Regions from separate parts of the Bacillus sp. KNSH39 genome, predicted to be linked through region 1. Evidence: riboswitches for the same ligand, from Rfam matches in the RefSeq annotation. Region 1 holds a riboswitch; the other holds the start of a gene.

The links. Region 1 has a riboswitch for S-adenosylmethionine ahead of ACUL40_RS05235 (ECF-type riboflavin transporter substrate-binding protein). Riboswitches for the same ligand answer to the same signal wherever they lie in the genome.
Region 2: it holds a riboswitch for S-adenosylmethionine, as region 1 does, so the genes downstream of both, ACUL40_RS17260 (methionine ABC transporter ATP-binding protein) here and ACUL40_RS05235 (ECF-type riboflavin transporter substrate-binding protein) in region 1, are expected to answer to the same signal.

What each region holds. Positions count from the first base shown of each region.
Region 1 is NZ_JBQXYO010000001.1:1,050,194-1,056,443, forward strand. It holds gene ACUL40_RS05215 (peptidoglycan D,D-transpeptidase FtsI family protein) at 1-797, shown strand, start outside; gene lepB (signal peptidase I) at 874-1,404, shown strand; gene ACUL40_RS05225 (macrolide family glycosyltransferase) at 1,664-2,851, shown strand; gene ACUL40_RS05230 (aspartate/glutamate racemase family protein) at 2,942-3,622, opposite strand; SAM riboswitch class I at 3,776-3,891, shown strand; gene ACUL40_RS05235 (ECF-type riboflavin transporter substrate-binding protein) at 4,032-4,580, shown strand; gene ACUL40_RS05240 (ABC transporter ATP-binding protein) at 4,591-6,250, shown strand, end outside.
Region 2 is NZ_JBQXYO010000001.1:3,354,842-3,361,091, forward strand. It holds gene ACUL40_RS17255 (methionine ABC transporter permease) at 1-172, opposite strand, end outside; gene ACUL40_RS17260 (methionine ABC transporter ATP-binding protein) at 165-1,190, opposite strand; SAM riboswitch class I at 1,369-1,476, opposite strand; gene ACUL40_RS17265 (hypothetical protein) at 1,602-1,946, opposite strand; gene ACUL40_RS17270 (thioredoxin family protein) at 2,099-2,407, opposite strand; gene ACUL40_RS17275 (toprim domain-containing protein) at 2,411-2,755, opposite strand; gene gcvH (glycine cleavage system protein GcvH) at 3,012-3,395, opposite strand; gene ACUL40_RS17285 (arsenate reductase family protein) at 3,437-3,802, opposite strand; gene ACUL40_RS17290 (hypothetical protein) at 4,213-4,740, opposite strand; gene ACUL40_RS17295 (phosphatase PAP2 family protein) at 4,884-5,531, shown strand; gene ACUL40_RS17300 (PTS transporter subunit IIC) at 5,595-6,250, opposite strand, start outside.

The sequences.
Region 1 (6,250 bases):
CGTTACAAGTTTCTTCAAACGTTTATATGTTTAATATAGCATTAAAAATTGCTGGCGTGGGTTATGTGAAAAATAGTTCACTAGATATTAAACAAGAATATTTTGATAAAATGAGGTATTATTTCAGGCAATTTGGACTAGGCGTACAAACTGGTATTGATTTACCAAATGAAACCGCAGGACAAATTGGAAGAAAAGATAATCAGCCTGGTTTCTTATTAGATTATTCTATTGGACAATATGATACGTATACACCACTTCAGCTTGCACAATATATTTCGACTATCGCAAATGGAGGGTATCGAATGAAACCACAAATTGTTCAAGAGATTAGAGAACAAACCGTTCAAAAAGATGAGGTTGGTAAAGTAGTACAATCAATAGAACCCGTTGTTTTAAATAGAATCGATATGAAACAAGAATATATTAATCAAGTAAAAGAAGGATTTAGAAAAGTATTTCAAGAGGGAGATGGAACGGGAGTAAGAGCATTCCAAAAAGCACCATATAAACCAGCTGGTAAAACAGGGACCGCACAAACTGTATATGGTGGAGAAAATGAAATTGGGCGAAATGCGAAAGGTGATCGTAGAGAATGTTATAACTTAACATTGGCTGGATATGCGCCATATGATGATCCAGAAGTAGCATTTTCTGTTGTAGTACCATGGGTTGAAAATGATAAATCGGGCATTAACTCCGATATTGGAAAAGAAGTTTTAGATGCTTATTTTGATTTGAAAAATAAGAGATTAACTGGTGAAGCGCCAAAAACAGATGCCTCTAAAGAGAATTAAAATGTACGAAACGTCTCTAGCATTCCTGTAAACTAGAGGCGTTTTTATCTGGGAATAGATTAGAAATGGGGTATATATGAAGCTGTTTATTCTAAAATATTGGAGGAACATATGTAGCTACATATTCATTATAATAGGGGTTATTTTTATTAATAAGTCCTTTTTATTTTGTATGGTAGAAGGAATTTCGATGCAACCTACTTTGAATGAAAAAGATTATATACTTGTTAATAAGGTAAACGTCTGTTTATCGTCTTTTCATCATGGAGATGTTGTCATTATAAAAAAAGAAGACGCGCCTACTTACTATGTGAAACGAATTATTGGATTATCGGGGGATAACATACAACTAAAAGAGGATGAGGTATTTATTAACGGTAAAAAGCGTGATGAGTCGTATATACATTTAGATATGTCACAAGTATCCAATCGTTTTTCAAATTTTAGAGAAATAAAAGTTCCTACGCATAAATTATTTGTGTTAGGTGATAATCGTAATCATAGTAAAGATAGTAGGAATACACTTGGACTTATTGATGAATCAAATATAATAGGTAAAGTAGAAATGGTATTTTATCCATTTGATCATATAAAATGGATAAAATAATTCTATTAACGATTCACATTTTATAAAATAAATCATATATTGATAGCATAGGACAAGCAGAAACGCTTGTTCTAACCTCACAGAACACTCCTTATCACGGTTAGGCATCTACATAGGTAGATGCTTTTTTTTATGTTGATGACTGAAAATTATTTATCAATATAATGTAGCAAGCATATTAGGACTATTAGGGGAAGATTACTTGTACAAATAACAGTATGCTTAATTAAAACAGTGAAATGTAAGGAGTGAGGAATAAGTGCTAAATATTTTAGTAGTTAATTTTCCAGCAGAGGGGCATGTAAACCCTACATTAAATTTAGTAAAAGCCTTTACTGAACGAGGGGATAACGTACATTATATTACAACGGCAAACTTTAAGGATAGAATTGAAGATTTAGGAGCTACTGTACATACTCATCCGGATCTATTAAAAGAGATTTCTATTGATGCTGAAACCTCATCTGGGTTAAATGCTTTCTTTCATGTGCATGTTCAAACTTCTTTATATATATTAGAAATTACGAAACAATTATATGAAAGTATAAATTTTGATTTCGTAATTTATGATATATTTGGCGCAGGAGAGTTAGTAAAGGAATATTTACAAGTTCCAGGTGTAGTGTCCTCACCTATATTTTTAATTCCGCCAGAATTTTTGAAGACATTACCTTTTCATCCAAATGCAGATATGCCATTTCAACCAGAGGAAATCTCTGAAAAATTACTAAATCAGATGGAACATAAATTTGGAGTAAAACCAAAGAATAATCTTCAATTTATGAATAATAAGGGTGATGTTTGTCTCGTATACACAAGTCGTTATTTCCAACCTAATAGCGAATCGTTCGGGGAAAATAACATTTTTATTGGACCGAGTATTTCAAAGCGTAAAACAAATATAAAGTTTCCACTGGAATCACTTAAAGAAAAGAAAGTTATTTATATTTCAATGGGAACACTGCTTGAAGGACTCGAACCATTCTTTAATACTTGTATTGATACTTTTTCAGATTTTGATGGGATAGTTGTAATGGCAATTGGTGATAGAAATGATATTTCTAAAATTAAGGAAGCACCAGATAATTTTATAATTGCTCCATACGTACCTCAATCAGAAATATTAAATGAAGCAGATGTTTTTATTACACATGGCGGTATGAATAGTGTACACGATGCCATTCATTATAATGTCCCATTTGTAATAATACCGCATGATAAAGATCAGCCAATGATAGCGCAAAGATTAACTGAGCTTGAAGCGGCACATAGACTATTGAAAGAACATGTTAATGTACACACTTTAAAAGAGGCCGTAACAGATGTACTTTCAAATGAAAAGTATAAACATGGTATAAGAAAACTTAATGATAGCTTTTTAGAATGTGGTGGTTCAAAAGAAGCCATTGCAGTTATTGAATCTCTTTTAAATAAAGTAAAACTTTAATTGGTGGGGCTTTACTGCCTGCAAATAGCGGGATAATTAGTCGTAACTGTATACAAGCATAGAGGTTCTCACCTTTATGCTTGTGTATTCTTATCCAGCAAATTGTACAGCAGTATTTGCATGTAAAAAAGCAGTATCAAAAACGGGAACAGTAAGATCATTTTGGGAGATGAGTAAAGGTATTTCAGTGCAGCCTAATAATATACCTTCAGCGCCGTTTTGAATTAATGATTTTGTAATTTGTAATAACCTTTTTTTAGATGTTTCTGAAATGATCCCTCTACTTAATTCATCTAATATGACATGGTGGATAAAAGTTCTTTCCTCGTCATTTGGGATAATTGTCTCAATGTTATATTTCGCTAATCGTGATTTATAGAAATCTTGCTCCATCGTTTGTTTTGTTCCTAATAGTCCGATACGTTTTATATTCTGTTCTACCATTTCTTTAGCACTTACATCACCAATGTGAAGAAGCGGGATAGATATTGCTTGTTCTACCTCCTCGGCAAATAGATGTACAGTATTTGAACACATTAATAAACATTCAGCCCCAGATTTTTCAACTTTCTTTGCAACTGTAACTAGTTCATTTTTCACTTCTTCATATTGATGGTTTTGTAATAAAGTAGTTACTTCACCAAAGTCCATACTATATAAAATTAGCTTCGCATTTTGATCGTATTGAGAGAGTGTAAGTGTATTAATATGTTTATAGTATAATGATGTAGATTCCCAACTTAATCCTCCAATCAAACCAATAACTTTCATAATGCATTCCTCCCGAAACGATTTTGAACTCATTATTTCATAATTCCGATAAGAATACAATGATTTAAATGCGCTATTTAATAAAAAATAAAAATAGTAAGAAAAGTGTTGAAATTTACATTCTTTAGTGCCATAATACGAATTACAAATTAATACTTATCCAGAGAGGTGGAGGGAACGGCCCTAAGAAACCTCAGCAACCCCTATGCAATTTTATAGGAAGGTGCTAATTCCGCAGAGGACACGATGTGTTTTTTGAAAGATAAGAGGATTCTTGAAAGTGAAAGAAAGTGACCTCTTATGTAAGAGGTCATTTTTTTGTTGTATAGAAAGGGAGTGTCGATGCATAATTCATTTTTAAATTAAATATAGAGTAATAAAAGTTGACTAATATGAGAGGGGAATTGTCATGAATAAATTATCAACAAAGTTAGTAGTAGCAATCGGTATTGGAGCAGCATTATACGGGATATTAGGACTTTGGGGATTTTCTATTGCACCGAATACATTTATTAAACCAGCATTAGCTATATTAACTGTTTTTGGAGCATTATTTGGTCCAGTGGCAGGACTGTTAATCGGACTTATCGGTCATACCGTAACAGATACGATTGCTGGATGGGGTATTTGGTGGGGATGGGTTATTAGTTCAGGAATTATTGGTTTTTCAATGGGGCTTATTCAAAAAAGAGTTGGTTTTAGTGTGAAAAACGGGTCGTTTAACAAGGGGGATATTTCTTATTTAGCAATTACTGGGCTAGTTGGTATTGTCATTGCTATTATATTTGCTGGGGCATTCGATATTATTGTGATGGGAGAACCATTTGACAAAATTGTTATACAAGTATTAGGAGCAACAATTTCCGATGTCATCGTTTTCTTAGTACTTGGATTGCCACTTACAATTGGTTTGGCGAAATCCAATAAGAAACATACACATTTAAAAATTGAAAAGTAGGGATGTTAACATGCAACCAATTATTTCGTTTGAACAATTCACCTTTCAATATGGGCATGCTGCGCAGCCTACTTTAAGTGATATTACCTTTCATATATACCCTGGGGAAAAAGTGCTAATTGCTGGACGAAGTGGTTCAGGAAAGTCGACATTAGCTCATTGTATAAATGGGCTAATCCCATTTTCTTACGAAGGGAATAGCACAGGTAACGTTTTAATTGCCGGTAAAGACCCAAGGGAAGGAAGTATTTTTGAACAAAGTAAACAGGTAGGAACAATTTTACAAGATCAAGATGCTCAATTTATTGGTCTGACAGTAGAAGAAGATGTAGCTTTTTATTTAGAAAATGAATGTGTAAAGCAAGATAACATGAAAAAGATTGTTTCGGACTCATTAAGAAAGGTGAAGATGCATACGTTTCATAAACAAAGTCCACATGAATTATCAGGAGGTCAAAAGCAAACAGTTTCTCTTGCTGGTTTATTAACAACAAATGCGGATATATTATTGTTCGATGAACCATTAGCGAACTTAGATCCACTAAGCGCCATACATACGATAGAACTTATGAAAGATATACATGAGCAGTATAATAAAACGATTGTTATTATCGAACATAGGATAGAAGAAATTTTAAAACTGGATTTAGACAAAGTTATATTAATTGATGAAGGTAAAGTCATTGCGATGGGAACACCAAAAGAAATCTTAGCGTCAAATATATTACCACGTATTGGCTTAAGAGAGCCTATTTACATCGAAGCATTAAAGAGATTACATTTTGATCGTAATAATGACGTAATATATCCAATGGAAAACCTTCAAAAAGAAAAGGTAAGCAACGTTATAAAAGAGTGGATGGAGAAACAAGTCATATTAGAAAGGAATGCTAAAAACAAGGAATTACTTAAAGTGGAGAATTTATCATTTTCATACCCTAATAAACAAAAAGTATTAGAAAATGTAAACCTTTTAATATATGAAGGAGAAATTGTGGCACTGTTAGGACATAATGGAGCAGGGAAATCAACATTAGCTCATAGTCTTATAGGTATAAACAAAATGAAAAATGGGAAAATTGCGTTAAAAGGTGAAGATATTAGTTCTTGGTCTATTCGTAAACGTGGGGAAATCATATCTTACGTGATGCAAAATCCAAATCATATGATTACACAGCCTACTGTTTTTGAAGAAGTTTCATTTACATTAACATTACATAATTTTTCTAAGGAAGAAATTAAGAATAAAGTAGAAGGGATTTTAAAAATTTGTGGCTTATATCCATTTCGTAATTGGCCAATTCAAGCACTAAGCTATGGGCAAAAAAAGAGACTAACAATCGCATCTGTATTAACAACAAATCCTAAGCTTATCATATTAGATGAACCGACAGCGGGACAAGATTATTATCATTATAAACAATTTATGTCGTTTATTAAAAACCTAGCTAAAAAGGGAATTTCATTTGTTGTTATCACTCACGATATGAATCTCGCGCTAGAATATACAGACCGTGCAGTAGTTCTACATGAAGGGAAAATTATTGCGGATAATACAGTGTTTGATGTATTAGGCAATCAAGAAACGTTACAAAGAGCCAACTTAAGAGAGAGTTCTTTAACCAAGCTTATTAAATTTAGTGGGATTGCATGTCCAGAAAAATTTATGG
Region 2 (6,250 bases), 2.3 Mb from region 1:
TATTAATTGATTTGTTTTCCCATAAATTATCTTTTGCTGTCATGAAGAGTAACAATCCTAAAATGAGTCCTAAAACAAATGTCGCAAGAGCTGCGATTGCCGTCATATATAACGTTTCACCAGTTGCTTCTAACATTTGATTCCAATCAACATTTGCAAGTAACTTATCCATGTGCAATCACCTCCAGCTCTACTTGATCTTGATGAATTCCTTCTATTGCTTGCTGGATCGCTGTTTCCTCACCATTTAAATGAACGACTAAACTACCGTAAGAACCGTTATTCGTTTGTGCGATATTTCCTTGCAAAATGCTAACTTCTATATCACTGCGTTGCATCAATCGTTGAAGCACTGGTCTTTCTACAGCCTCACCGATAAACTGCAAACGAATTACTTTTCCATCTGGATATTTTTCAATTAAACTTTCAATCGTTTCATTTGTATCTTCAGAATCCGTTAACTGCTGTACAAATCGTTTCGTAATATCTTGCTTCGGATTACGGAATACATCAAGTACTGGACCTGTTTCTACAATCTTTCCTTTCTCCATTACCGCAACACGATTACAAATCTTTCGAATTACGTGCATCTCATGTGTAATGAGTACAATTGTTAAACCAAGGCGCTTATTAATGTCTAATAGTAAATCCAAAATTTGATCTGTCGTTTCCGGATCAAGAGCTGACGTTGCTTCGTCACATAAAAGCACTTGTGGATTGTTAGCTAATGCTCTTGCAATCCCAACGCGTTGCTTTTGTCCCCCGCTCAGCTGAGATGGGTACGCGTCTCCTCTTCCTTCTAATCCAACAAGATGAATTAATTCATCAACACGTTTTCTTCTCTTCGCTTTATCAACACCTGCAATTTCAAGTGGAAACTCTATATTTTCACGTACTGTTCGTGACCAAAGTAAGTTGAAGTGCTGAAAAATCATTCCAATTTCTTGCCTTGCCTTACGAAGTTCGCTTCCTGTAATTGCTGAAATGACACGATTTGCAATTGTAATTTGGCCAGAAGTTGGTTTCTCCAACTGATTGAACAATCTAATTAAAGAACTTTTTCCAGCGCCACTATATCCGATAACACCAAATATTTCACCTTTATCTATTTTTAAATTGGCGTTATCTACAGCAGTGACATCACCGCTTTTCGCCTTATATATTTTCCTTACATTCTCTAATAGAATCATGATGTTCACCCCTTTTTTGTTTAGGTCGACTCCGCAATTTTTTATTTTTAATGCGTGTAGTCCACTGTTATCATTACTTTTATTATTTGAATGTCCTCCACATTCAAACAATAAAAAAACCTTTCTGCTTTAGAGAAGCAGAAAGGTTTTTATGCGTATATAACAACATTATCCCTCTCTCTCATCTCTCAAAGCATTTGCTTTGCAGGAATTGGCACCATTTCAACATAAGTTGACGGTTGCCGGGCTTCACAGGGCACAGTCCCTCCACCTCTCTTGATAAGAGAAATCAGATTCAATTTTCGTCTGATTTGAAATTTATGAAATTGTCTATATTTTATGACTTGAATTGTATCAATATACACTCACCATGTCAACAGAAATTTTCGCAAAAAATGAAACTTCAGAATTTTAAGCACCTACTGACATCGGTTTACATATATGAAACATCGATTCCACTAATAACATCGTTCGGTACGTTCCCGAATATTGTACACGTCCATCATTCATTAGCATTTGCAATCGTACATTTCCATTCACCAATTGTTCTATATCCTTTTCATCTAAGCAAATGATTTGTTCCGTTCCTCTTTCCTCATGTACCAACTCTATATAATCTCTTGAAATTTGTAACGAACAACTTTCATCTCCAAAGCGAAAATTAACAGTTTTTTCTTCTTGTCTTAAAAGCGGTTCTAAATGATATTGACCATTAGCGTAATTTACAAATGATTGAAGCAAAGAATATAATCTCACCCTAAATCACATCCTTCATATCACTTTCTATTACATATCATTCCCTCTCACTAAAGAGCAATCCTGTTATTTTCGCTCGACAAATACTGTATCCATCCTGCATCTCGACATATTTCCCAAGAAATATGTCGAGGCGGCAAAATTTTTGCCGCCTACTTTAATTCCGTATATAAATATTCAACCGAATGAAATGCGTATATCTTCTTCATCAGTGTCCCATTTTCAAAAACAAGTAAACAAGGTACACTTTCAATCCCATACTCTTTTGCTAAATGCGGAGCATAATTTAAATCTAACATCCCAATTTTCAAATCTTCAATTGTCATCTCAACCACTGTTAACATCTTTTTTGCTAATTGGCATGTTCCACACATTGGAGTATATACATATAATACTGTTTTTTCTTCGTTCTCTATTAGGGCTGTAGCTTCGGCTCCTGTCCAATCAATCACTTCTATCATTCCTTACCGTAAATATTCTGTATAAACGTCAATGTCGGCTCCCCATAATACATTTGCTAAGTGTGTAGATGGCGCAGTTGCCACTTCTCGGTACGAGCGATCAATATAGATATGCTCGGCTTGCGGGAATTCTTTTCGAAATTGTTTCCTTAACTTTTCTCCAGCATCATCAGCATCCACTAGCACATACACTTCCTTATCAAAAAATTGATCAACGAGCTCATCCATTTTCGACAAACCAATTGTACCATTTGTACAAACAATTTCCACCGGTTCACGAATAATAGATTCAATCTTTCTTCTATCTGATGTACCCTCTACAATAATGACTTTTTCTACATAAATCATATGTCATCACCCGATCACCATATACTATACAACCTTGAACTTAGTATATAGTATATTCGTTATTTTCATGTTGTTTCCTGTTTATTTTTGCAAAAGAAAAGCGCAAGCGGCTCGTTTAGATTGTGAAGACTTATGAAACCTTACCAAAAAACAGTTTTTCTCATAATAGCTTATTTATTTACATATAACTTGAATTTCATTATTTCACAAAAAATAAAAAAGGACAGCACAAAGGCTGTCCTTTAGTCGACTATAATTAGTCTTGGTTTGTCATTTCTGCATATTTTTCTGCAGTTAATAACTTCTCAACTTGGCTTGCATCAGAAAGTTCAACTTTAACCATCCATGCACCCTCGTATGGAGATTCGTTAACAAGTTCTGGTTGGTCACTTAATTCTTCGTTTACTGCTACAACTTTACCGCTTACAGGTGCGTATAACTCAGAAACTGTTTTAACAGATTCTACGCTTCCGAATGGCTCGTTAGCTTCGATTGTTGCACCTACTTCAGGAAGTTCAACGAATACGATATCGCCTAGCTCACCTTGTGCAAAGTGAGTGATACCGATAACAACTTCATTACCTTCAGTTTTTACCCATTCGTGTTCTTCAGAGTAACGTAAATTATTTGGAATGCTCATGACTGTACCTCCAGTGAATGTATTAATTATGTAAAAATACCTTATTGGTACTTTTTCCACACACTTTCAAACTGCTCTTCGTTAAAACCAAGTGTTACATTCGTTCCATCTGTTACAATTGGACGTTTAATCAACATGCCATCAGATGCTAAAAGCTCATACATTTCGTCTTCGCTTGCATCTTTCAACTTATCTTTTAGACCAAGTTCACGGTAACGCATTCCACTTGTATTAAAGAATTTTTTTAATGGTAATTCACTTTTTTCATGTAAATTACGTAAATCTTCTTTTGATGGTGGATTTTCAACAATATGAATCATCTCATATGCTACATCGTTTGCCTCAAACCATTTCTTTGCCTTTTGACATGTGCCACACTTTGGATATGAATAAAATGTTACTGTCATAAATTCACCTACTTTTTTACTAACCTTTACCTTTATCATATAGAAAACGTTTTATTATTTCAAACCATTATTCGCTAAACTTTTACTTATTTCGTGATAATTTTTAATAATCCTGCGGATTTTTCTTATTTTTCCGCCATTTGTTAAGAAAAAAATAAATATATAAATTTTTTAGATTCTGCACCAAACATATATCTTAAACAAGCGTTTGATTAATTCTCCATTTTCTTTCTTAACCTTTGAACTACAGGAGTTTCTTTCTACCGAACATACAGCTTAAACAAACGTTTGATTAATTCTCTATTTTTCTTTGTTAACCCTTGAGTTACATCGGTTTCTTCCTACCGAACATACAGCTTAAACAAACGTTTGATTAAAAAAATAAGAAGCCTCTTTTGCAGGCTCCTTCATTATCTATTTAAATAATCTGCAATTGTTTGAAATACGACGATATACATATTATGAATACTTTCTTCTGTATTTCCACCATTCGATAAACCAACTGCCCATTGTTGTCCTTCACCACTTCCGATATTCGCAAACCCTTGCGTATACATAGCATTTACATCATTTCGGGCACTGTTATACTCTATCCCTTTTGTAATAAAAATCGAATATGATTTATCTTGTAAACCGATAAAAAACACTGGTTTCTTTAGTGATGAAAATACATTTTTATATTGCTCTGTTGAGGCTTCTTGAAAGTGATCTTTCATTATTAGAAAACCATCTACTTCCTTAGATTTCTTTTCCAGTTCCTCTAACTTCATTTCCTCAAACTTTATATTCCTAAACGTATCTTTCGGTTTTTCTCCAACAACTCCAATTACGAGTGCTCTTCCGTTATATTCTAATTTCTCTCCTTCTTTATCCTTTGCACACCCAGCACCGACTAGGCATATCAATATAAAAAATAAGAAATACGATAAACGCTTCATTTAGCACCCTCCCCTTCTTTTTAGTCAAGTGACAAAAACGTAAGGTTAATTCAAGAAAATGTAAGTAAAATCGATAGCCCAATTCACGTTTCTATATTATAATCAATTGAATTTACTTACATTACTAAACATAGGAGATCAACATGAAGAAATTTAAACTTTCATCTTTTCTTCCGTTAAGTTATATACTTCTACTCGTACTCGTAAGTCCCCTTTACGACGTATTAAATAAATCGACTGTTCACGCAGTAGACGTTACAACTGTAGTAGATGATTGGATTCCATTTGTAAAAGCATTTATTATTCCTTATTTACTTTGGTTTCCATACTTATACGGCGCACTTATTTATTACTGTTTTGCTGACCGAAAGCAATATTATGTTACTTTAAGTAGTGTTATTTTTGGAAAGCTTGCTTGTTTTTCTATTTATTATTTTTGGCAAACAACTGTACCACGTCCGACTGTCGTTGGAACAGATGTATTTTCTGAACTAGTTCGCTATATTTATAGTATCGACCAGCCAGTAAACTGTTTCCCTAGCATTCACGTTCTTACTACATTTGTAATTATGTTAGCTGCCTTTAAGCGTAGAGAACAGCATGTTTTTGAATATTACATCCTTACTTTCTTCGGTACACTTATTATTTTATCAACGCTATTTACGAAGCAGCATGCCTTTGTAGATGCCGTTTCTGGAATGACGCTTGCAAGCATACTTTACTTCGGCGTTCAGCTCTTATTGGCCAAAGAACCAATAAGAGTTCCAGTAAAACAAAATCATAGAATGTAGCATGACAAAAAAGCAGACTGTGGCTTCAGTCTGCTTTTATCTATTATTAAGGAGATTTTCAATTTAAGATTGCGGTACAGTCATATCACCAGAATGAATACGACCTGCTTTTTTAAGAGCAATGTAAAGTATATAAGAAACAGCTACTGGAATGACGATATAAGTAATTACCATCGCCGGGAGAACTTCCCATCCTTGGCTGGAAATTAAATTAATTGGTGCTATAAGAGAACTTAATCCAAGACCTGCAATTTCCTTTCCTGCTTCCAGTTGGAAAATTAATGCTGATACTGGACCGACTATAGCACTGGCGACGACAGTTGGGACGAGAATCATTGGATTTTTAGTGATATTTGGTAACTGTACTTTCGGAGTACAAAGTGCTTGAGCTAATATGCCACCTAAATTGTTTTCTTTTGCTGAGATGACAGAGAATCCGATAAACTGAGCAACGCATCCAGCAAGAGCTGCACCACCTGCAACACCGTCTAAGCTAAGTGCAATTGCTAACGCAGCTGATGAAGCTGGAGAGATAAGTAATAGTCCCCAAACTACTGCAATGACGATAGAAGCGATGAATGGGCTACCAGCTGAGCTATCTTTAATAAACGCTCCAACTGCATTTAAAACAGGAGTAATATTATGAGATAACCAAATGCCTACTAAACCAGAACCTAATATGGCCGCAAATGGAACGAGCATCATATCTAACGCAGTTT